One region of the Geodermatophilus sp. SYSU D00079 genome, then DNA from elsewhere that is predicted to be linked to it. Evidence: riboswitches for the same ligand, from Rfam matches in the RefSeq annotation. Region 1 holds a riboswitch; each other region holds the start of a gene.
What was found. Region 1 has a riboswitch for cyclic di-AMP ahead of ACI79E_RS10265 (C40 family peptidase). Riboswitches for the same ligand answer to the same signal wherever they lie in the genome.
Positions count from the first base shown of each region.

Region 2: it holds a riboswitch for cyclic di-AMP, as region 1 does, so the genes downstream of both, ACI79E_RS17655 (M23 family metallopeptidase) here and ACI79E_RS10265 (C40 family peptidase) in region 1, are expected to answer to the same signal.
Region 3: it holds a riboswitch for cyclic di-AMP, as region 1 does, so the genes downstream of both, ACI79E_RS18935 (aggregation-promoting factor C-terminal-like domain-containing protein) here and ACI79E_RS10265 (C40 family peptidase) in region 1, are expected to answer to the same signal.

Region 1 is NZ_JBJGZS010000009.1:128,685-136,209, forward strand. It holds gene ACI79E_RS10250 (AMP-dependent synthetase/ligase) at 1-555, shown strand, start outside; gene ACI79E_RS10255 (glycosyltransferase family 4 protein) at 565-1,692, opposite strand; gene ACI79E_RS10260 (M48 family metallopeptidase) at 1,689-2,957, opposite strand; gene ACI79E_RS10265 (C40 family peptidase) at 3,031-4,113, opposite strand; cyclic di-AMP (ydaO/yuaA leader) riboswitch at 4,130-4,328, opposite strand; gene ACI79E_RS10270 (hypothetical protein) at 4,525-4,848, opposite strand; gene ACI79E_RS10275 (DEDD exonuclease domain-containing protein) at 5,035-6,909, shown strand; gene ACI79E_RS10280 (Lrp/AsnC family transcriptional regulator) at 6,906-7,193, shown strand; gene trpD (anthranilate phosphoribosyltransferase) at 7,247-7,525, opposite strand, start outside.
Region 2 is NZ_JBJGZS010000024.1:57,660-65,184, forward strand. It holds gene ACI79E_RS17635 (acyl-CoA carboxylase subunit beta) at 1-247, shown strand, start outside; gene ACI79E_RS17640 (DUF3145 domain-containing protein) at 424-924, opposite strand; gene ACI79E_RS17645 (hypothetical protein) at 1,297-1,551, opposite strand; gene ACI79E_RS17650 (maleylpyruvate isomerase family mycothiol-dependent enzyme) at 1,644-2,537, shown strand; gene ACI79E_RS17655 (M23 family metallopeptidase) at 2,593-3,795, opposite strand; cyclic di-AMP (ydaO/yuaA leader) riboswitch at 3,811-3,959, opposite strand; gene pstS (phosphate ABC transporter substrate-binding protein PstS) at 4,355-5,455, shown strand; tRNA gene ACI79E_RS17665 (tRNA-Ile) at 5,502-5,575, shown strand; gene ACI79E_RS17670 (hypothetical protein) at 5,658-6,017, opposite strand; gene ACI79E_RS17675 (helix-turn-helix transcriptional regulator) at 6,306-6,530, shown strand; gene ACI79E_RS17680 (hypothetical protein) at 6,520-6,948, shown strand; gene ACI79E_RS17685 (alpha/beta fold hydrolase) at 6,961-7,525, shown strand, end outside.
Region 3 is NZ_JBJGZS010000028.1:20,850-28,374, forward strand. It holds gene ACI79E_RS18910 (DUF72 domain-containing protein) at 1-667, opposite strand, end outside; gene ACI79E_RS18915 (SDR family NAD(P)-dependent oxidoreductase) at 685-1,533, opposite strand; gene ACI79E_RS18920 (flavin-containing monooxygenase) at 1,530-3,023, opposite strand; gene ACI79E_RS18925 (TetR/AcrR family transcriptional regulator) at 3,085-3,729, opposite strand; gene ACI79E_RS18930 (class I SAM-dependent methyltransferase) at 3,726-4,364, opposite strand; gene ACI79E_RS18935 (aggregation-promoting factor C-terminal-like domain-containing protein) at 4,513-5,370, opposite strand; cyclic di-AMP (ydaO/yuaA leader) riboswitch at 5,599-5,746, opposite strand; gene ACI79E_RS18940 (LLM class flavin-dependent oxidoreductase) at 5,941-7,089, shown strand; gene ACI79E_RS18945 (FMN reductase) at 7,086-7,525, shown strand, end outside.

The sequences.
Region 1 (7,525 bases):
CGCGGCGGCATCGTCATGCCCGGCTACTGGAGGAACGAGCAGGCCACCGCCGAGGCCATCGACCCGGAGGGCTGGTTCCACACCGGCGACCTCGGCGACATCGACAGCGACGGCTTCATCCGGATCACCGGCCGCAAGAAGGAGATCCTGGTGACCGCCGGCGGCAAGAACGTCGCCCCGGCCGTGCTCGAGGACAGGCTGCGCGCCCACCGGCTGGTCAGCCAGTGCATCGTCGTCGGCGACCAGCGCCCGTTCATCGGCGCGCTGATCACCCTCGACGAGGAGGCGCTGCCGGCCTGGCTGGAGTCCCGGGGCAAGCCGGCCGGCACGACCGCGGCCGACCTGACCGACGACCCCGACGTCCTGGCCGAGATCGAGTCGGCCGTCGCGGAGGCCAACAAGGCGGTGTCCAAGGCCGAGTCGATCAAGAAGTTCCGGGTGCTGGCCACCGACTTCACCGAGGCCAACGGGATGCTCACCCCGAGCCTGAAGCTCAAGCGGGCCGTGGTCATGAAGGAGTTCGACACCGAGGTGGAAGCCCTCTACAGCCGCTGAGCCGGGCCGCTAGCGCGGGCCGTGCAGCAGCTCCGCGAACGTCGCGGCGATCGTCGACCACGACCAGCGCTGCTCGACCCACGCCCGGCCGGCCGCGCCCATGGCGCGCGCCCGGTCCGGGTCGTCGAGCAGGGCGTTCACCGTCGCCGCCACCCCCTCCGGCGAGCGCGGGTCGGCGACGACGTGCCCGGTCACGCCCTCCTGCACCGTCTCCGGCGCGCCGCCGGAGGTGCCGGCGACGACCGGCCGGCCGCAGGCGGCCGCCTCGAGGTAGACCATCCCGAGCCCCTCGACGTCCAGACCGCCGCGGCGGGTGCGGCACGGCATGGCGAAGACGTCCCCGGCGGCGTAGTGCGCCGGCAGCTGGTCCGGGCGGACCGGCCCGGTGAGGACGACGGAGCGCTCGAGCCCCGCGGCGGCCACGGCGCGGCGCAGCCGGGTCTCCAGCGGGCCGCCGCCGACCAGCAGCAGCCGGGCCCCGGGATGCCGGGCCAGCACCCGCGGCCAGCCGGCGACGAGCACGTCCTGCCCCTTGCGCGGCACCAGCCGGGAGACGCAGACCACCACCGGCGCCCCGCCCAGCCCGTACCGCTCGCGCACGGCCGCGCCGTCGGCGTCCGGCGTGAACAGGTCGACGTCCACCCCGGGCGACAGCTGCGCCATGCGCGTGGCGCCGTCCAGCGCCGGCGCCAGCCGCGCGTGGGTGTACTCGCTGATGTAGGTCAGGACGTCGAGGCCGCCGGCGATGCGCTGCATGAGCCGCCGCGCCCCCGGCAGCGCGACCCAGCCCGTCTCGTGGCCGTGGGTGGCGCCGACGAGGTGGCCGACCCCGGCCGCCCGCAGGGCGGGGGCGAGCAGCCCGAGGGGCGCGGCCGCCCCGAAGAAGGCGGTGTCGCACCCGTACCGGCGGGCGAGGTCGGTGGCGGCGCGCGCCGTGGCGGGCGTGGGCAGGAGCATGCCGGTCCGCTGCCGGACCACCGGGTACGGCAGCGCGGCGTCGTACTCCTCCCAGCCGGGCGAGCGGGAGGCGAGCACGACCAGGGAGTCCGGCGGGCGCCGGGCCAGCAGCGCGGCGACGAAGGTCTGGATGCCGCCCTGGCGCGGCGGGAAGTCGTTGGTGACGACGAGCGTCCTCACCCGGCCTCCTGCAGCCGCTGCCAGTCCTCGGCGAAGGCGATCCGCTGCGGTCCGGTCGGGTGCGAGCCGAAGAACCACTGCCAGGCCGCGGGCGGATCGGGGTCGGAGAGGTTCGCGGTGGCCAGCCGGTTCTGCATGGCGACGAACGCCTCGGCGTCCCCGGTCAGGTCCAGGGCGTGCAGGTCCGCGCGCGCCTCCACCTGCCGGGACACCAGGTTCTGCACGGGGGTGGACACCAGCGTGCCGAGCGCGGCCAGGAACAGCACGAGCGGCACCACGCGGGGGTCCCCGGCCGAGTCGGCCCCGGCCCGGCGCAGCAGTGGCGACCAGGACAGCAGCCAGCCGAGGAGGGCGACCCCCGCGGCCGCGCCGAGCGCCCCCTCTAGCGTCCCGGTCAGGACGTCGTCGGTGGCGACGTGGCCCAGCTCGTGCGCGGCGATCGACTCGATCTCGGCGTCGGGCAGCTGGTCGAGGGTCGTGTCGTACAGCACGATCCGCCGGGTGGAGCCGAACCCGGAGACGTAGGCGTTGAGCGCCGTCGTCCGCCGGGAGGCGTCGGCGACCAGCACGTCCTCGACCGGGGTGCCGTTGGCCTCGGCCAGCTCCAGCAGGTCGGTGCGCAGCTGCCCGGCCGGCAGCGGCTCGAACCGGTTGAACGCCGGCTCGAGGAGCACCGGGTACAGGAACGAGCCGACGACGACCAGCGCGGCCGCGGCCCCGGCAGCCCACGCCCACCACGTCCGGGGCGCCCGGCGGGCCAGCCACACGACCGCGAGCAGGGCGAGGGCGGTCAGCGCGGCGTTGATGGCGGTGGAGACGGCGACGTCGCGCAGCCACAGCGGCCAGCTGCGCGTCGACAGCCCGAACCGGTGGCGGACCACCTCCCCGTAGGCCGACAGCGGCAGGGTGACCAGCCGGCCCACCACCGTCAGCGCCACCGTGCCCAGCAGCACCTGCCAGACCCATCCACCGCCCAGCGGCCGGGCCACGGTCCGGACCAGCCACCGCCCCAGCGGGGTCAGGGCGAGGACCGCCGAGGCCGCCAGCCCCAGTCCCAGCGAGGCGAGGGACGCCGGGCGGATCGCGGCGGCGAAGGACTCAGCGCGCTCGACGACGCCGGGGGCCAGGCCGGCGCCGGGCCGGACCGGGCTGGCCCCGCCCGGCGGTTCGGGCAGCAGCGTCCACGGCGTGCCGACGGCGACGACGACCACGAAGGCCGCCCCGAGCACACCCGCGACCAGCAGCGCGGCCCGACGGGCGCTCACCCGGCCGATCCTAGGAGTCCCCGAGCAGACCCCGTCCTCCCCGTCGCCGGGCGGCGGGGTGCCCGGGCCTCCCTCAGGCGAGGCGGCGCATGGCGGTGATCCCGCCCATGGAGTCGACGCTGACGACCTTGACCGGCTGACCGGACGTCGAGGCGTGCACCATCTGGCCGTTGCCGATGTACATCGAGACGTGGCTGACCGGGCTGAAGTAGAAGATCAGGTCGCCCGGCTGCAGGTCGGCCCGCGAGACGGCGGTGCCCATCGTCGACTGCATGCGGCTGGAGTGCGGGAGGCTGATGCCGGCCGCGGCGTAGGCGTACTGCGTGAGCCCCGAGCAGTCGAAGGCGTTCGGGCCGCCGGCGCCCCACACGTACGGGTCCCCCACCTGGGCGAGCGCGGTGTCGACGGCGGCCTGCGCGGCACCGCTGGCGGCGGCGGCCGGCGCGGGCGCGACCACGGGCCGGCCGGCGTGCGCGGTCACGACCTCCTGCTGCTGCGGTGCCGAGAGCGCGTCGTACTGGGCCCGGTAGTCGGCGATGTCGGACTCCAGCCGGGCCTGCCGGGCGGTGACGTCGTCGAGGGTGGCCTGCGCCTGCGCCTGCGCGGCGTCGGCGTCGGCGCGGGCCTGCTCGGCGGCAGCGGCCCGCTCGGCCACCTGGGCGAGGACGTCGGTGGTGTGACCGGCGATCACCTCGAGGGTGGCCAGCTGGGAGACGAAGTCCTCCGCCGACGTGCTCGTCATGAACAGGTCCAGCTGGGTCATCCCGTCGCCGGTGTAGGCGGTGCGCGCGACCTGCCGGACCTGACCGTCGAGGGCGTCGAGCTGCTGCTGGGCGTCGGCGGCGGCCTGGCGGGCGCCGTCCGCGGCGGCCTGCTGCTGCGCGAGCACCTCGCGGGCCTCGTTGACCTGCTCGGTGACGACCTCGAGCTCGTGACCGGCCTGGGCGACCAGCTGGGCGGCCTGGGCGGCGGTACCGGCCTGCTGCGGGTCCGCGGCGGCCGTACCCGGCAGGAGGGTGAGGGCCAGGGTGGCGGTGGCTCCCAGGACGAGCCCGCGACCGAGTCGGCGGGCCAGGCGGGGGCGGCGGAACAGGACCGGGAGGTCGGGGTGGGACTGGTCGAGTGCATGCCCCAGGGCAGGGCGAGGCGTCGCCACGGTCGGCGGCTCTCCGTTTCTTCCTCAGCAACCGCCTACCGAGTTAGCTGACGGGTTCGGGCTGGGAAGAAGTGCCCTATCTCTGCGCGCCGACGGGCGGCGCGTGTGCCCCGGGTCACCGGCGCACGCGAGAACTCACCCCAGTGCTGCGGTGGGTCCCCGGTTCCCCCTCGACGCCGCACGGGGCGCGTCAGGGGATTCGGCGGTGTCCGCCCGAGGTCACCTCTCGCGGGTGACGACCGCCCGGTCGGACCGGCTCACCGTACGGGCGTGATGAAGATGTGACAAACGGGGTCTGCGTGGACTGTGGGAACAGCCACACGTCCGGCCCGCGCCACGCCGGCGGCCACGCACGGTCACCGTGGACGTCGACGCTGCGTGCCTGCCGGCGGGAGGCCCGGCCGGTGCGGCTCACCCGGTGCGCCGCCGCTCCCGGGCCGCGCCGCCGGGACGCCCACCGGTGGACGGCTGGTGCCGCAGCGGCGGGACCAGGCCGACCTCGGCCAGCACCCGCACCGCACGCCGCTCGACGTCGTCGAACTCCACGACCACGCCGGGCCGCGGCACCACGACGTCCTCGGCGGTCTGGGCGCTGCCGCCGTCGCGCCGGCCGGCCATCGGCACCACCGTCGGGTCGGCGGTCTCCCAGCCCGGCGGGGCGCCCAGCAGGACGGTGACGACGCAGTCGGTGCAGCCGGTGCCCCGGGCGGTGCAGGTGTCGCAGTCGATGAACATGGCCCACTCCTCTGCTGACCGACACCTCGTCGCAGAGGCCCTCCACGGCCCCGGTCGGTCCGCGCCGGACGCTAGGGACGGGCTCCGACAGTTCCGCGCGACCGCGGTCGGCTGCCTCCCCGCCATCGGGCGGGACACCGGCGCGCGTCCCCGGGACTGTCACTGCCCCGACCTACCGTCCGCCCCGTGCCCTCTTCCCCCGCCCGGCTGGCCGGGATCGCCGCCGGCACAGCCGCACGAGCCGCCGCCGGGCTCCCCCGCTACGAGCAGGCCACCATCGAGGAGCTGGGCACCCCGCTGGCCGAGGTGACGTTCGTGGTGGTCGACCTGGAGACCACCGGCGGCTCGCCGAAGGACAGCGCCATCACCGAGATCGGCGCGGTCAAGGTCCGGGGCGGCGCCGTCCTGGGCGAGTTCCAGACCCTGGTCGACCCGGGCTGCGAGATCCCGCCCTACATCAGCGTCCTGACCGGCATCACCTCCACGATGGTCGCCACCGCCCCGCGCATCGGCGCGGTGCTGCCGAGCTTCCTCGAGTTCGCCCGGGGCGCGGTCCTGGTGGCCCACAACGCCCCCTTCGACCTCGGGTTCCTCAAGGCCGCCTGCGCGGAGAACGGCATCCCGTGGCCGGCCACGGCCTCGGTCGACACCGCCGTCCTCGCCCGCCGGCTGCTGACCCGCGACGAGGTGCCCAACTGCAAGCTGGCCACCCTGGCGCCCTACTTCCGCACCACCACCGAGCCCTGCCACCGCGCGCTGGCCGACGCCCGGGCCACCGTCGACGTGCTGCACGGGCTGTTCGAGCGGCTCGGCCCGCTGGGCATCACCAGCCTGGAGGAGCTCACCGGCCTCACCCGGCAGGTCGACCCCGAGCGGCTGCGCAAGCGGCACCTGGCCGACGCCGTCCCGACCGGGCCCGGCGTCTACCTGTTCCGCGGCCCGCGCGACGAGCCCCTCTACGTCGGCACGTCCAACGACCTGCGCAGCCGGGTCCGCAGCTACTTCACCGCCGGCGAGCAGCGCAGCCGGATCACCGAGATGGTCGCGCTGGCCCAGCGGGTCGACGCGATCCCCTGCGCCCACGACCTCGAGGCCGCCGTCCGGGAGCTGCGGCTGATCGCCGAGCAGAAGCCCCGCTACAACCGGCGCTCCCGGTTCCCCGAACGGGCGCTGTGGGTCCGCCTGACCGACGAGCCGTTCCCCCGGCTGTCGGTGGTGCGCCGGGTCCGCCCCGGCGCGGGGGTGTTCCTCGGCCCGTTCCCCGACCGGCGCGCCGCCGACGCCGCCGTCGCCGCCATCCACGAGTCGTTGCCCCTGCGGCAGTGCACCGGCCGGCTGTCGCTGCGCGTGCTCGGCACCGCCTGCGCACTGGCCGGGATGGGCCGGTGCGGCGCCCCCTGCACCGGCGCGCAGTCGGTCGAGGAGTACGCCGGGATCGCCGAGGTCTTCCGCGCCGCCGTCGCCGCCGACCCCCGGGCGCTGCTCGCACCGCTGCTGGCCCGCGTCGACCGGCTGGCCACCGAGGAGCGCTACGAGGACGCGGCGGTGCTCCGGGACAGGGTGGCGGTCCTCGTGCGCGCCGTCCGCCGCCGGCAGCGGCTGGAGTCGCTGGCCGCGGTACCGGAGCTGGTCCTGGCCCGCCCCGACGGGGCGGGCGGCTGGCACCTGTCCGTCGTCCGCCGGGGGCGGCTGGTGGCCGCCGGCTGCGCGCCCCGGGGGACGTCGGTCCGGGACACCCTGGCCGGGCTGCTGTCCACCGCCGAGACCCCGCTGGGCCCGGACGACGAGCTGGCCGCGTCGGTCGACGAGACCGAACTGGTGCTGCGCTGGATGGAGAAGCCCGGCACCCGCCTCGTCCAGGTGTCCGGCACCCTCGCCTGCCCGGTGCCCGGCACCGGGGGCTACACCGCCTTCCTCGACCGCGTGGAGGCGGGGCACTCCGGCCGCGACCCCTTCGCCGACACCCGTTCGCTCGGCACCCGCGCGCGGCCGGACCGGATCTCACCCGGGCCCCGCGCAGCCGCCGGCCCGGCCGCGGCCCGGCTAGCATCGCCGGCGTGATCACCGCCATCGTCATGATCGACGCGGCCACCGACGCGATCCCCGAGGTGGCCGAGGCCGTCGCCGACCTCGACGGGGTCAGCGAGGTCTACTCGGTCGCCGGCACCGTCGACCTGATCGCCGTGGTGCGCGTGCGCGAGTTCGAGCAGATCGCCGACGTCGTGGCGGGGCGGATCAACAAGGTGCCCGGCGTCCTGGAGACCGACACCCACATCGCCTTCCGCGCCTACTCCCGGCACGACCTCGAGGCGGCGTTCGCGATCGGTTTCGACACCGCCGACTGACGGAGGCCCTGCCCCCACCACTCGCGAGCTCGCGCCGGGACCCTGCAGGGGGACTAGGCGCGCAGCGACCGGCTGACCGACACCCAGCGCTCCAGCTGGGCCTGGGCGCGCCCGTCGTCGACCGCCGCGGCGGCCCGCTCGAGCCCGGCGGCGAGGACGTCGTGCAGCCGTCCGGCCCGCTGGTCGAACGCGGCCAGCGCGGCGGCGGCATTGAGGAGCACCGCGTCCCGGACCGGCCCCCGCTCACCGGCCACCACGCGCCGGAAGACGTCGGCGTTGAAGGCCGGGTCGCCGCCGCGCAGGGCACCGGCCGGCGGGGCCTCGATCCCGAG
Region 2 (7,525 bases), on a different contig from region 1:
GGGCGCCAAGGCGGCCGTCGGCATCCTGCACCGCAAGGAGCTGGCCGCCGCCCCGCCCGGTGAACGCGAGGCGCTGCACGCCCGGCTGGCCGCCGAGCACGAGCGGATCGCCGGCGGGGTGGACCGGGCGCTGCAGATCGGGGTCGTCGACGAGGTCGTCGAGCCCACCCGCACCCGCCGCCGGCTGGTCGCCGCCCTCGCGGCGGCGCCACCCGGCCGCGGGGCCCACGGCAACATCCCGCTGTAGCGGGAACGCCACAGGGCCCGGCACCCCTGGTGGGGGGCCGGGCCCTGTGGTGGGGCTCGTGGTCGTCCGGACGCCGCTTCCCCGACGACGTCCGGACGACCGGCCTCAGCCTACGACGAGCGCGCGGGTCGCACCGGGCCGTCGTAGTCGGATCGTGATGTGGGACCCCGTCCTCGTCAGACGACCTGGTGCAGCCAGGTCACCGGCTGACCGTCCCCGGCGTGCCGGTAGACCTCGAGGTCGGCGTCCCAGGCGGCGCCGAGCAGCTCGTCCACCCCGTGCCGGAACGCCTCGATGGAGGTCGCGGTGGCGGCCAGGTGACGCAGCTGCTGCTCGGTGACGATGAGGTCCCCGTTGGCGCTGGTCGGCGCGCGGTAGACCCCGTGGCCGGGCACGTACGACATGCGCTCGCCGTCGTTGCCGTAGCTGGCTTCCTCGGTCACCTCGAAGCGGAGCATCGGCCACGCGCGCAGCGCAGCGACCAGCTTCGCCCCCGTGCCCGGGGCGCCGGTCCAGGCGACCTCGGCACGGTAGGAACCGTGTGCCGCGGGCTGGTCGGCCCACGACAGGGAGACCGGCGCGCCGATGACGCGTTCCAGCGCCCACTCGACGTGCTGGCAGAGCGCCTTCGGGCACGCGTGCACGAAGACGACACCCTGGGTAGACCGTCGTTGCACGGGGTACCTCCATCGACTCGATCGGTCTCGTCTTCCCCAACGGACGATCGATTCGGTGACAGGCTGTGTTCGACGGTGGTGGACCAGGGGCCCAGGAACAGTTTGCACGATGGTCACCCCATCGCGCCAGTGCGGATGGGGCTGATGGGTCACATGTGACGGAAGGTCACGACAGCGGCCACTACGCGCTGGTCAGCGGCCATAGCACGGTGACGACGCGCCCGTCCACCGTGCCGTCGTCTCCTCCTACGCCTGCGACCCGGCACACCGCAAGCCCTTCGCGACGGCCGCCGGGACCCGCTCAGCGAGACCGCCCGGTCCTCACCCAGCGTAGTGGCGGACACCGGTGTGCATGGGTGCGACACCCGCGGTTCACGCACCCAGGGTGGCCTGCAGGTCCTCCCGCGGGACCACCCGCGTGGCCCGGAACGGCGCGCCCTCCACCCCCGGCTCGGTCCAGTCGACGTCCACCACCTGCCCGGCGCGGAGGGCGCCGCCGGACGGGCCGTCGACGACCGACGCGTCCACCCAGCAGCCCCCGGGCAGGTCCGGGGCCTCCACGAGGCCGGCCCTCCGGGCGTCGTCCCAGCGGATCACCGTGCCGCGGGTCGTGCCGCTGCGTGTCATGGCCCCAGGCTGACGGGGACCGGGCCCGGCGGACAAGACGGCCGCGCGCGGCGAGGCGTACCGGGCGGGACCCCCGGGGTACCGGCCGGGCCATGCTGCGATCCCAGGGGATGGCCGACGCGGGGCGGGACGAGGTCGCCGGGCTGGTCCTGCCGGCGTGGGACGCCTTCCTCGCCCAGGCCGAGGCGGTGGACCTCGACCGGTCCTCCCGGCTGCCCGGGTGGCGGGCCCACGAGATCTGCGTCCACCTCGGCTGCTGGGCCGACCACGCGGCGCTCGCGGACCTCGTGGCGTCCGCGCGGGCGGGGGGCGCGGGGACCCCGCCGGAGGTGGATGCGACCAACGCGCGGGTCACCGCCGCCCACCGGGACGCGACACGGGAGGAGGTGCTGGCCGCGCTGCGCCGCAACCGGGACGCCACCGCCCGCTACCTGGCCGAGGAGCCCGTCGAGCTGGACACCGCACCGGCGGTCGCGGTCGTGGGCACGCTGCCCCTGCTCAGCGTCGTCCTCGGGCAGGCGTACGAGCTGGCCGTGCACGGCCTGGACCTGGCCGCGTGCGGCGCCCCGCCGGTGCCCGGCCCGGTGCTGCAGGCCGGCCTCGCGGCCCTGGCCGACGTCACCGGCGCCCTGTCCGCGTCCGTCGGCATCACCGGCGGGGCGACCCTGGCGACGCCGGAGGGGGGCTGGGCGTTCACCGCCGACCCCACCGGCTGGACGGTGCGGCGGGTGGCCCCCGGATCGCCCCGGGGCACCGCCGTGGAGGCCCCGGCGGACCTGCTGCTCGAGGCCGCCTCCGGACGGGTCAACCCCGTGGCGGCCCTGGCCCGGCGGCGGCTGCGGGTGCACGAGCTCGGCGGCCTGCTGGCACTGGCGCCGGTCGTGCAGGTCGCGCCGGGCATCCCCGGCGGGCCGATCCTGCAACTGGCCGCGCAGACCCTGGGCGGCGTCGGCGGCCTGCTCGGCCGGCTGCGGGGCCGCCGCTGAGAGCACGACGGTTCCCGACCGCCGGGGCTGGGGGCCGTCGTGGGGTCAGCTCAGGTCAGCACCCGCCACCGAGGCTGATGCCGTGCTGGGCCAGCCACGGCATCGGGTTGACCCGGTCGGCGTAGAGGCCGCCCTGGTGCACCTCGAAGTGCAGGTGCGGCCCGGTGGACTGGCCGCGGTTGCCGACCTCGGCGATCTGCTGGCCCGCGGTGACCACCTGCCCGGCGGTGACGGAGAACGCGTTCACGTGGCCGTAGAGGGTGATCTGCCCGTCGGCGTGCTGCACGTACACGGCCAGGCCGAAGCCGCTGGCCGGACCGGCCTGGAGGACGACGCCGTCCTCCGGCACGTAGATCGGCGTGCCGATGGGGGCGGCGATGTCGATGCCCTGGTGCATGGTGCCCCAGCGGGCGCCGTAGCAGGAGGTGAGCCGGCCGGCGGTCGGCAGCGCGGCCGTGCCCTGGGCGCGGGCGTCGAGCCGGGCGTCGAAGGCGGCGGCGGGGTCGGCCGCACCCTGCGAGGCCAGCAGCCGCTCACCCGCGGCGCGGTACTGCGCGTCGAGCGCCGCCTTCTCCGCGGCGACGGCGTCGTACTCGGCCTGGGCCTCGGCGAGGTGGGCGGTGGCGGCCGCCTCGGCCTCGTCGGCGGCGCGGGCTGCCTCGTCGAGCCGGGTGACCGCGGCCCGCGCGGCCCGGTCGGCCTCCTCGACCCGCTGCTCGACGGCCAGGAACTCGGTCAGCCGCGCGGCACGCTGGGCACCGAGGACGTCCATCGTCGCGGCCTGCTGGAGCAGCTCGGTGGGGCTCTCGGCGTCGAGGATGAGCTCGATGTCGCCGTAGCGGTTGTCGGCGCCCATGTACGCCTCGCGGCCCAGCGTGGCGACGTCGTCCTCGGCGGTGGCGACGTCGGCCTGGGCGGTGGCCAGCTCGGCGGCGGTGGCGTCGGCCTGCGCCTGGGCCGTGGCCAGCTCGGCGCGGGCGACCAGGGCGGCGTCGGCGGCGGCCTCGGCCTCGACGGTCATCCGCTGCAGCTTCTCCTCGGCGGCGGTGACCAGTTGCTCGATGCGGGCGACCTCGGCGGCCAGGCCCTCCTGCTCGGAGGTCCCGGTGACGGCGGGCGCGGCGAGCGCGGCGGGGGTGCCGGCGAGCAGTCCGCCGACCACGGCGGCGACGACGACGGCCCGGCGGGGCGCGCGCAGCAGCCGGCGGGCCGACCCCCCGCGCGCAGGCAGGGTCCTCAGGTGGTGCAAGGTCGCCAAGGCGACGGTTCTCCCATCCTCGCGACCGCCTACCGAGTTAGCTGACGGGTTCGGGCCGGACGGCGCCCTACCCGCCTGCGCCCCCTGCGCAGGCAGGACTCACCCCAGTGGAACGGTGGGTCCCCGGTCCGCCGCGGCCCCTGAGGGACGTCGGCGGTTCGGCGGGGCCCGGCCGGTGCCCTCGTGTGTCGAGGAGCGGATGCCGGCTGGGCCGTCGGGAAAACTACTACGGGTGACCCCGTGCGGTCACGATCGAGTAACACCTCCGGTGCGCCTCCTTGCCCGGAGGGGTGACCTCCCGCTACGGCGCGTCACTGTGCAACCGCGGAGTGGTGATGGTCGCGGGGGGCGCCTCGCCTCACGGATTCCCCATGGCGACCTGCGCCGACGTCCTCCGCTCGTCCGGCGGACCGGCGCCCCACGCCTCCCCCGCCCCGTCGCCCGGCGTCGCGGATGAGATGTCGCCCACTTCTGGCCGATCCGCCCCGACGGGACCGACACCCTAGGGTCGGCGGCGACGCCCGGCGGCCGGCGCCCGGGCCGGGAGGGGAAGGCGCCCGTGTCTGCCCGGAGCAAGGTGGCCGCCGCGGTCGGCGCGGCGGCCGTGGTCGGCGCCGTGGTGGCGATCGCGAACTACGTGCCCCCCAACGAGCGCGGCGGCGACGGCGCGACGGGGGACCTCTCGGGCTCCCTCGTGGGTGCCGGGGCCAGCAGCCAGCAGGCCGCCATGCAGGGGTGGACGGCGGGGTACACGCGGGTGCAGCCGGGCGTGACCGTCGACTACGACCCGGTCGGCTCCGGGGGCGGCCGGGAGCAGTTCCTCGCCGGCGGCATCGACTTCGCCGGCTCCGACGCCCCACTGGACGACGACGAGCTGTCGCAGGCCGGGGAGCGGTGCGGGGCGGCGGGGGTCTTCGAACTGCCGAACTACATCGCCCCGATCGCCGTCGTCCACAACGTCCCCGGCGTCGACGGGCTCGACCTCTCCCCCACCACGCTGGCCGCCGTCTTCGCCGGCACGGTCTCCCGGTGGGACGACCCGGCGATCGCCGCGGACAACCCCGGCGTGCCGTTGCCCGCCACGCCGATCACGGCGGTGCACCGCAGCGACGAGTCGGGCACGACGCAGAACTTCACCGAGTACCTGGCCGCCGCCGGCGGCGGGGCGTGGCCGCACGAACCGGACGGCGAGTGGCCGGTCGCGGGCGGGGAGGCCGCACAGGGCAACTCCGGCGTCGTGGCGGCGGTGGCCGGCGGCCAGGGCACCATCGGCTACGCCGACCTCTCCCAGGCCGGCGACCTGGGGGTGGCGCGGATCGGCGTCGGCGGGGAGTTCGTGGCGCCGACGGCCGAGGCCGCAGCGGCCGTGGTCGAGGCCTCCACCACCCTGACGGGGCGCGGCGAGTACGACTTCGCCCTCGAGCTGGCACGGACGACGACCGGCAGCGGCCAGTACCCGATCGTGCTGGTCAGCTACCACGTGGGCTGCGTCGAGTACGAGGACGAGCAGACCGCCGAGCTCGTCGCCGACTTCATGGCCTACGTGGTGAGCGAGCGGGGCCAGGCCGCGGCCGCCGAGGTCGCGGGCTCCGCCCCGGTCTCCGCAGCCCTGCGCGAGCAGGCGATGACGGCGGTCGAGGCGATCCGCGGCCCGTCCTGACGGCGACGCCGGGCCCGGGCGCCCATCTGGCAGGCTGGGCACCACCGGGGCGGTAGCTCAGCCGGTCAGAGCACGGGACTCATAATCCCTGGGTCGTGGGTTCGAGCCCCACCCGCCCCACCGGTCAGGCCCCCAGGTCGGCGCCTCCGCCCGGCGGGCCTCGTCACGCTCCCCCGCGGACCCGCCCGGGACGGCCCTGGTCCTAGGGCGTCACGTTCGTCCACACGGTGCCGACGTTCTCCTCACCACCACCGTGAGCCGTCGCGAGCAGGCAGGCGCTCAGCGAGGTCCCCGACGCGGTGAAGGAGAAGGTCTGGCTCACGTCGCTCTGGGCGCCCAGGTGCACCGCCAGGGTGAACGGCCTCGACGTCCCCTCCTCCAGGAGGAAGAGGCCCTCGCCGCGGTTCAGCCGGTCCGCACCGTCCCGTGAGGTCACGGTGGCGTTGCCCGACACCTCTTCTCCCGGCTCGAACGTGGCGACGGTGAGCGTCTTCGGACACGTCGTGGTGACGACGGGCACCGTTCCGGCCGCGGCCGCCGGCGCGAGTACGACCACGGTCATCGCTGCTGCCGCGACCACCGGGATCGCCGTGCGGTGTCTCCTCAAGGCCATCGCCTCTCAGCGCTGCAGGGATCGTCACCCGACGCCGGCCTCGACCTCCTCTCGCGCTCGCGGTGGCACCGTTCGCGGGCGACAGGACGGGTCCGTCCTAGCACCGGCCCGGCGCGGCTGTCCAGGCCGTCCGCCGCGTGTGCGCCAACCGGGGGCGGTCAGGGGCTCGCACCCCTGCACACCCCTCCGCCGGTCAAGGACGCTTGACACCGGGCCGGGATGTCAAGCACGCTTGTCGTGACAAGCACACTTGACCCGCCCGAGGTGTCCGTGCAGAACGACGTCCGTGCGCTGCGGCTGGCTGCTGGGCTCTCCCAGCGGGAGCTGGCCTCGGCGCTGGAGGTCTCGCGGCAGACGGTCAACTCCATCGAGACCGGCCGCTACGACCCCTCGCTCCCCCTGGCCATCGCCATCGCCCGCCACTTCCACCGCACCGTCGAGGAGATCTTCCATGTCGACTGACCGACGCACCGGCACGCAGACGGCGCTGGCGCTCGCCGCCGTCCTCGCGATGGTGGCGCTCGTCATCGCCACGGGGCTGCTGCTGCGGGAGCACGCGCCGGGGAACATGGGCCTGGGCTTCCTGCAGGGCGCCGCGGTGGCGCTGGTCGCGGTCGCCGTGATGGCGTGGCGGGTGCGCCGGCGCCCGGAGGCGACCACGAGCTTCGAGCGGGCGTGGACCCAGTCCGGTGACGAGCGGGACGACGCCGTCCTCACCCGTGCCCTCGCCGTCCTCGGTCTGCTCGCCCTGCCGCTGACCGGTGCCGCCGGGATCGCCATCGGACTGGGCGCCCGGGTGGAGGTGGTGCTGGCGTTGCTGCTCTTCGCGCAGGTCGCGGTGGGCGCGACCGCCTTCGCGGTGGTCAGCCGCCGGAGCTGACGGAGGTCGGTCGTGTCGCTGCACGCGGGAGCCACCGGCTCGCCGGGGGCGCCGGCGATCGTGTTCCTGCACGGCATCGGGGTGAGCAGCTGGATGTGGTGGCAGCAGCTGCCCGCGTTCGCCGACCACCTCTGCCTCCCGGTGGACCTGCCGGCGCACGGCCGCAGCCGCGACGTCCCGTGGACCTCCCTCGGCGACGCCGCCGACCGGGTCGCCGCACTCGTCCGCGCCCGGACGGCGGACGGGCGGGCGCACGTCGTCGGGCTCTCCCTCGGCGGGCAGGTCGCCCTGGTCCTGCTGGAGCGCCATCCCGACGTCGTCGTGCGGGCGGTCGTCAGCGGGGTCACCACCGAGCCGTGGCCGCACCGCTGGCTGCTGTCCCCGCAGGCGTGGCTGACGGCCCGGCAGCTGCGCAGCGGGCGCCTCGCCGACGCCCGGGCCCGCGCGCTGGGTCTGCCGCCACGGCTGCGCGCGGCCCTCACCGAGGACGTGTCCGCGATGGACCCGCGGACCCACCGCCGCATCACCGCCGAGGTGGCCGGCTACGCCCTCCCCCGCTCCCTAGGCACGGCGCCGA
Region 3 (7,525 bases), on a different contig from region 1:
TGTTGAAGTAGGCGTAGACGTCGCGGCCGGCCCGCTCCCACTCCCGGACCCGGTCGGCCCACCAGTGCAGGTCGGCGTCGGGATAGGAACCGGCGTAGAGGTGGGTGTCGTCCGGGCCGTGCAGGCGGAGGTAGACGAACGGCGCGGTGGCCCGCAGCACGCACGGCAGGCCGGCGCCGCTCATCACGCAGTACGCCGCGCCGTGGCGTTCCAGCAGGCCGAACACCTCGTCGGTGTGCCAGCTGGGGTGCCGGAACTCCACGGCCACGCGCATCCAGTCCGGCAGCAGGCCCAGGAAGTACCGCAGCCGCTCGTCGTCCCGCTGGTGTGCCGGGTGCAGTTGCACCAGCAGCACCGCCCGCCGGTCGCCGAGCTCGTGCCAGCAGGCGACCAGCCGCTCCACCCAGACCTCCGGGGCGTACAGCCGCTTGGCGTGGGTCAGGCCGCGGGGCGCCTTGACCGACAGCTGGAAGCCGGGCGGGAGGCGGCGGCGCCAGCTGGCGAAGGTCGCCGTCCGGGGCCAGCGGTAGAAGCTGGCGTTGAGCTCGACGGTGCCGAACCGCGCCACGTAGTGGGCCAGCCGGTCGCGCGCCGGCGTGCCCGGCGGGTAGAGGACGCCGTCCCAGTGGTCGTAGCTCCACCCCGACGTCCCGACGTGCACGGCCACGGCCCGCCCCCACCCTGTCAGCGGCGCGCCCGTGCGGCCAGGGACGTGAGGCCGGCCAGCAGCCGGCCGTAGGAGCCGGGGGCGAGCCGGACCAGCAGGTCGGGGACGACGGCGCTCCAGCCGACCAGCTGCCGGGGCCGGCGCCGCTCCACCGCGGTGAGGACGAGCTCCGCGGCCCTCGCGGGGTCCATGGTGAGCAGCGTGGCGAAGTCGCGCTTGCCCGCCTCGCCCTCCTCCGCCGGCACACCGGAGCCCACCCGCGCGTCCGCGGCGATCCGGGTGCGGATCCCGCCCGGGTGCACGCAGGTGACGCCCACGCCGTCGTCGGCCAGCTCGTGCCGCAGCGCCTCGGTGAACCCCCGGACGGCGAACTTGCTCGTCGCGTAGGCCACCTGCCCGGCCGGTGCGATCAGCCCGAACAGGCTGGAGACGTTGACCAGGTGCGAACCGGGGTGGGCCTTGAGCGCCGGCAGGAGCGCGTGCGTGAGCCGGACGACGGCGCGCAGGTTGACCTCCTGCACCCACTCGAACTCCTCGAGGGTCACCTGGTCGAAGCGCCCGCCGAGGGCGACCCCGGCGTTGTTGACCAGCAGGGTGACCTCGGGGTGGGCCTCGGCGAGGGTGGCGGCCGCGCGGCGGGTGGCCTCGGCGTCGGACAGGTCGACGACGTGGGTCGTGACGGCGAGCCCGGGGTGGGCGGTGCCGATCGCGTCGGCCACCGCCGCGAGCCCCTCGGCGTCCCGGTCGAGGAGGACCAGGGAGCTGCCCCGGCGGGCCAGGCCGTGGGCGAGGGCGGCGCCGATGCCGCCGGCCGCGCCGGTGACGACCGCCGTGCCGCCGGCGAAGACGTAGGGGGCCGGTCTCACGCGGCGACCTCCTCGGGACTGCGGGCCGGCGGGCGTGCGGTGAACCGCACGCCCTCGTCCACCACCGGGCCGCGGCGCATCAGCAGCACGTCGCGCAGGTAGTTCTGGTACAGCCGCCACGGGGCGCGGGCGCCCTGCCTCGGCAGGGCGTCCAGGCTGCGCTGCACGTAGCCCGAGCTGAGCCCGATGAACGGCTCGGTGCCGCCGCCCGGCGGGGCGACCGGCGTGCAGACGGCCTGGCCGTGCGCGGCCATGTGCCGCAGCAGCCGGCAGACGTACCGGGCGACGAGGTCGGCCTTGAGCGTCCAGGAGGCGTTGGTGTAGCCGATCGTCATGGCGAAGTTCGGTACACCGGAGACCATCATCCCCTTGTAGGAGACCCGCTCCGACAGCCGCACCGGCTCGCCGTCGACGGTGAGCGTCATGCCGCCGATGGGCAGCAGGTTCAGCCCCGTGGCGGTGACGACGACGTCGGCCGCCAGCTCGGCACCGGACTCCAGCGCGACGCCGGTCTCGGTGAAGGTGGCGATCCGGTCGGTGACCACGTCGGCCCGGCCCTCGCGGATGGCGGTGAACAGGTCGCCGTCGGGCACCAGGCACAGCCGCTGGTCCCAGGGGTCGTAGGGCGGGCCGAAGTGGGTGTCGACGTCGAACCCGGCGGGCAGCTGCCTGCGGGCCAGCTTCGCGATGATCGCCTTCATGGTGGCCGGCCGGCGCCGGCTGAGCTGGTAGGAGGCCATGGAGGTCAGCACGTTCTTCCACCGGACCACCGGGTAGACCGCCCGGGCCGGCAGGCGGCGGCGCAGGGCGTCGGCCAGCGGGTCCCGGCCGGGCAGGGCGAGGACGTAGCTGGGCGTGCGCTGCAGCATCGTCACGTGCGCGGCGGTTCGCGCCATCGAGGGGACGAGGGTGACCGCCGTGGCGCCGCTGCCGATGACGACGACCCGCTTGCCGGCGTGGTCGAGGTCCGCGGGCCAGTGCTGCGGGTGCACGATCCGGCCGCGGAAGCGCTCCTCGCCGGGGAAGCGCGGGCGGTACCCCTCGTCGTAGCGGTAGTAGCCGGAGCAGACCGACAGCCACGAGCAGGTCAGCCGCACGGTCTCGTCGGTGCCGGTGCGCTGCACGGTCACCGTCCAGCGCGCGTCCTCGGTCGACCACTCGGCGGCCACCACGCGGGAGCCGAACCGGATGTGCCGGTCGACGCCGTGCTCGCGCGCGGTCTCCTGCACGTAGCGGCGGATCGACTCGCCGTCGGCGATGGCCCGCGCCTGCGTCCACGGCTTGAACGAGTAGCCGAGGGTGAACATGTCGGAGTCCGACCGCACGCCCGGGTAGCGGAACAGGTCCCAGGTGCCGCCGATGGCCTCGCGCGCCTCGAGGACGGCGTAGCTGCGGTCGGGGCACTCACGCTGGAGGTGGCAGGCGGCGCCGATGCCGGAGAGCCCGGCGCCGACGATCAGCACGTCCACGTGCTCGGTGGGTGCGGTCATGGCGTTCCCCCTGGCTCGGCCGGTGACCTGCACCACGGTACTCGACACGGTGTCGAGTGCGTCAACGGCGCGTCGGATCGTCGGTGCCGTAGATGGTGCGCAGCCAGACGGTGAGCAGCACGTCGATGAGGTCGTCCTCCCCCACGGCCGGCTGCTGGCCGGCGAGGGTGCCCTGGATGACCCGCTCGTTCATCCAGTTCAGCGCGGTGGCGAGGTCGCGGGCCGCCGGGCCGCCGGGCGCCGCACCGCGCGCCCGCTCGGCCTCGATCGCCGCGGCGGTCTCCGCCACGAACCCCTCCATCACCTGCAACCACAGCTCCCGCACCTCGGCGCTGGCGGCCAGCAGCTGGGTCGCGGCCGCGGTCAGTGCCCGGTGCGCACGGAAGGTGTCGCGGACGGCGACCAGCGCCGCCCGCCAGTTCGCCCGCACGTCGTCGGAGGCGCCGGCCAGCGCCGCGGCGCGCAGCTCGTGGGCCTCGGCGACCACCCGGTCCAGCAGCGCGAGGACGACGGCGTCCTTGGAGGCGAAGTAGAAGTAGAAGGTCGGCCGGGAGATCCCGGCGCCGCGGGCGAGGTCGTCGACGGAGATCTCCGCCAGCGGGCGCTCGGCCAGCAGCGCCTCGGCGGTGGCCAGGATCGCCCGCTCCCGGTCGTCGCCGGAGGGCCGGCGGGCACGGCGCCCGCGGTCGGGGGCCACGCTGCTCACGGCAGCCGCCAGACCGTCGTCCGCCGCAGTCCGGGGCCCTCGGTCTCGGGGATCTCGTAGACCGCGGCGGCGGTCAACCGGTCGTGCGGCAGGTAGGGCCGCCCCGGGTCGCCGACGTACACCTCGACGCCGCGGGCGCGGGCGCGGTCGAGGAACGGCAGCACCCGCTCGGTCATCTCCCGGTCGTAGCAGACGTCCCCCGCCAGGACGACGTCGATGCCCTGCAGGTCGCGGCCCAGGACGTCGCCGGTCACGCTCACCCCGTCGATGCCGTTGAGCCCGGCGTTGACGCCGACCGCGGTGCGGCTGAACTCGTCGACGTCGCTGGCCAGCACCCACCGGGCCCCGGCCAGCCGGGCGGCGAGGGCGACCAGGCCGCTGCCGGCGCCGAGGTCGAGCACCGCCCGCCCCGCGACCACCTCGGGCCGGTCCAGCACGAAGCGGGCCAGCGCCTGACCACCCGGCCACGCCGCGGCCCAGAACGGCGGCGCCTCCCCGGCGCCGCCGTTCTGGGCCTCCATGGCCTCCCAGAGGGCGACGACGTCGTCGGCCACGTGCAGCCGGACCTCGGGGACCGACGACGGCCGCCGGACCTGGGTGTGGGCGCGGACGAAGCCGGACGGGACGACCCTCACGCCGACCGCCCGGTGGCCACGACGTCCGGGTCCACGCGCGCCCCCTCCTCGCTCGCCAACGGCACCGCCCGACCGTCCCACACCGGCCCCGGGAACGACTCGAGGGGCCGCCCCTGCCGGGACGGCCCCTCGATCCAGCACCGCTCGATCAGTACCAGTTGTTGGCCTGCGAGTGCGCCCACGCACCGCAGGGGCTGCCGTAGCGGTTCTCGATGTAGATGAGCCCGGCGTCGATCTGGCGGTAGCCGTCGGAGGTCTTGGCGATCCCGGTGCCGGCCCAGGTGGAGTTCAGGAACTGCGGGATGCCGTAGGCGGTGCTGGTGGGGTTCTGCGCGTTGGGGTTCCAGCCGCTCTCCTTGCCCCACAGGTTCTCCAGGCAGCTGAACTGCTGGGCGCTGCCGACCTTGGACATCGCGTACTCCTTGAAGGAGCCACGCGGCGCCGCGGAGCCACCGCTGCTCGGTGCCGGGGCGGCGGCCGGCGCAGCGGCGGCCGCAGCGGCGGCGGCCTGACGCTCGGCGGCCTCGCGCTCGGCGGCCTCGCGGGCGGCCTGCTCGGCGGCGGCGGCCTCGGCCGCGGCGCGCTCGGCGGCCTCGCGCTCGGCGGCCTGGCGGTCCAGCTCGGCCTGGTCGGCCGCGGCCTGGGCCTGGGCGGCGCTGGCCGCGGCGGCCTCGCGCTCGCTGCGGGAGGCGGCGAGCTCCTGCAGCGGGGCCAGGTCGGCGGCGTCCGGGGTGGCCGCGGCCGCGGTGTCGGCGGTGATGCCCAGCTGCTCGGCCACGCTGACCGACTCCGTCGGCGTGGCGGTGGCCTCGGCGTCGGGCGCGCCGGTGGCCAGGACGTTGACCACGATCGCGCCGGCCGCGGCGGCGGCCAGGAAGAACGCCGGACGGCGACCCTGGGCCGGCAGGCGCACCCGGCGGCGGGCGGGAGTGGTGTCGGGGGTGGCGGCGTCGACGGCGGGGGTGGTGGCGTCGAGCGCGGGGGACTGCGTGGTGCGGTCGTTCATCGAGGGGGGTGCTCCGGGGCGCGAGGGCGCACGCGGGCCGGCCGACTCCTACGGAGGGCAGCCCGGGGCGCAGCGGTCTACGGGAGGGGGTCCGGCGGCGGTCAGGGACGCGCGCGGCCGGTCACGGGGGAGGTGAGATCAGCGGACCGAGGAAGAGGCGCGAGGTGCGCGTGGCCCGGGATCCCTGCGGGCCGGGAGGGCCCGTGGGCGAGGCATGCGGATGCTCTCCGTTCCTTCCATGGCCGCCTACCGAGTTAGCTGACGGGTTCGGGCGGGAAGGTGCCCTACCTGCTCGGGAGCAGGATTCACCCCGGTGCTGCGGTGGGTCCCCGGCTCACGTCCGCGGTGCGCGGACACGACTCGGCGGCGTCCGGCCAGGCTCCCCGGATGGGGACGCACGACCGACCGGACGCACCCACCGTAGGGGCCGTTACCGTCCCGTGACAATCCCAGGAGCCACATGGGTCCCGTGACCCTCGTCGCGGGAGAGTGTCCGCGGACCCGGAATACGGGCCGGGCGAAACTGTTGCACGCAGCAGTAGTTGCGCTCTCAACCACTTGGAGCACGAGATGCAGTTCGGGATCTTCTCGGTCAGCGACATCACGACCGACCCCACGACCGGCCGCACGCCCAGCGAGGCGGAGCGGATCCAGGCGGTCGTGGCCATCGCGAAGAAGGCCGAGGAGGTCGGGCTCGACGTCTTCGCCCTGGGCGAGCACCACAACCCGCCGTTCTTCTCGTCCTCCCCCACCACCACGCTGGCCTACATCGCCGCGCAGACCTCGACGCTGCAGCTGTCGACGGCGACCACGCTGATCACCACCAACGACCCGGTGAAGATCGCCGAGGACTACGCGATGCTGCAGCACCTGGCCGGCGGCCGGGTGGACCTGATGATGGGCCGCGGCAACACCGGCCCGGTCTACCCCTGGTTCGGCAAGGACATCCGCGACGGCATCCCGCTGGCCGTGGAGAACTACGCGCTGCTGCGCAAGCTGTGGGACACCGAGGTGGTCAACTGGTCGGGGCAGTACCGCACCCCGCTGCAGGGCTTCACCTCCACCCCCCGGCCGCTGGACGGCGTCGCGCCGTTCGTCTGGCACGGCTCGATCCGCTCGCCGCAGATCGCCGAGCAGGCCGCGTACTACGGCGACGGCTTCTTCCACAACCACATCTTCTGGCCGCCGCAGCACACCCAGCGGATGGTCGAGTTCTACCGCCAGCGCTACGAGCACCACGGCCACGGCTCGGCCGACCAGGCGATCGTCGGTCTCGGCGGGCAGGTGTTCATGCGCCGCAACAGCCAGGACGCCGTCGCCGAGTTCCGGCCCTACTTCGACAACGCCCCCGTCTACGGGCACGGCCCGTCGCTGGAGGACTTCAGCCGCGAGACGCCGCTGACCGTCGGCTCCCCGCAGCAGGTCATCGAGCGCACCCTCGGCTTCCGCGACTACGTCGGCGACTACCAGCGCCAGCTGTTCCTCGTCGACCACGCCGGCCTGCCGCTGAAGACGGTGCTCGAGCAGCTGGACATCCTGGGCGAGGAGGTCGTGCCGGTGCTGCGCCGCGAGTTCGCCGCCCTCAAGCCCGCGCACGTGCCCGACGCCCCGACCCACGCCTCCCTCGTCGCCGCCCGCGGCGGGGCGGTGGACAGCACCGTGCACGCCGCCGGCGACGACGTCACCGGGCGCACCGCCGAGGAGGTGCCGGTCCGGTGACCACCCGCACCCTCGCGGTCGTCAGCGCGGGGCTGTCGACGCCGTCGTCCACCCGGCTGCTGGCCGACCGGCTCACCGCCGCGACCGTCGCCGCCCTCCGGGCCCGCGGTGAGGACGCCACGGTCGAGGTGGTGGAGCTGCGTCCCCTCGCCCGGGACCTCGCCGACCGCCTGGTCACCGGGTTCGCCGACGCGTCGCTGCAGTCGGCGGTCGACACCGTCGTCGGCGCCGACGGGCTGATCGCGGTGACCCCGGTGTTCTCCGGGTCCTACAGCGGCCTGTTCAAGACGTTCGTCGACGTCCTGGACAAGGAGTCGCTGACCGGGAAGCCGGTGCTGCTCGGGGCCACCGCCGGCACCGCGCGCCACTCGCTGGTGATCGAGCACGCGATGCGCCCGCTGTTCGCCTACCTGCGCGCGGTCGCCGTCCCGACCGG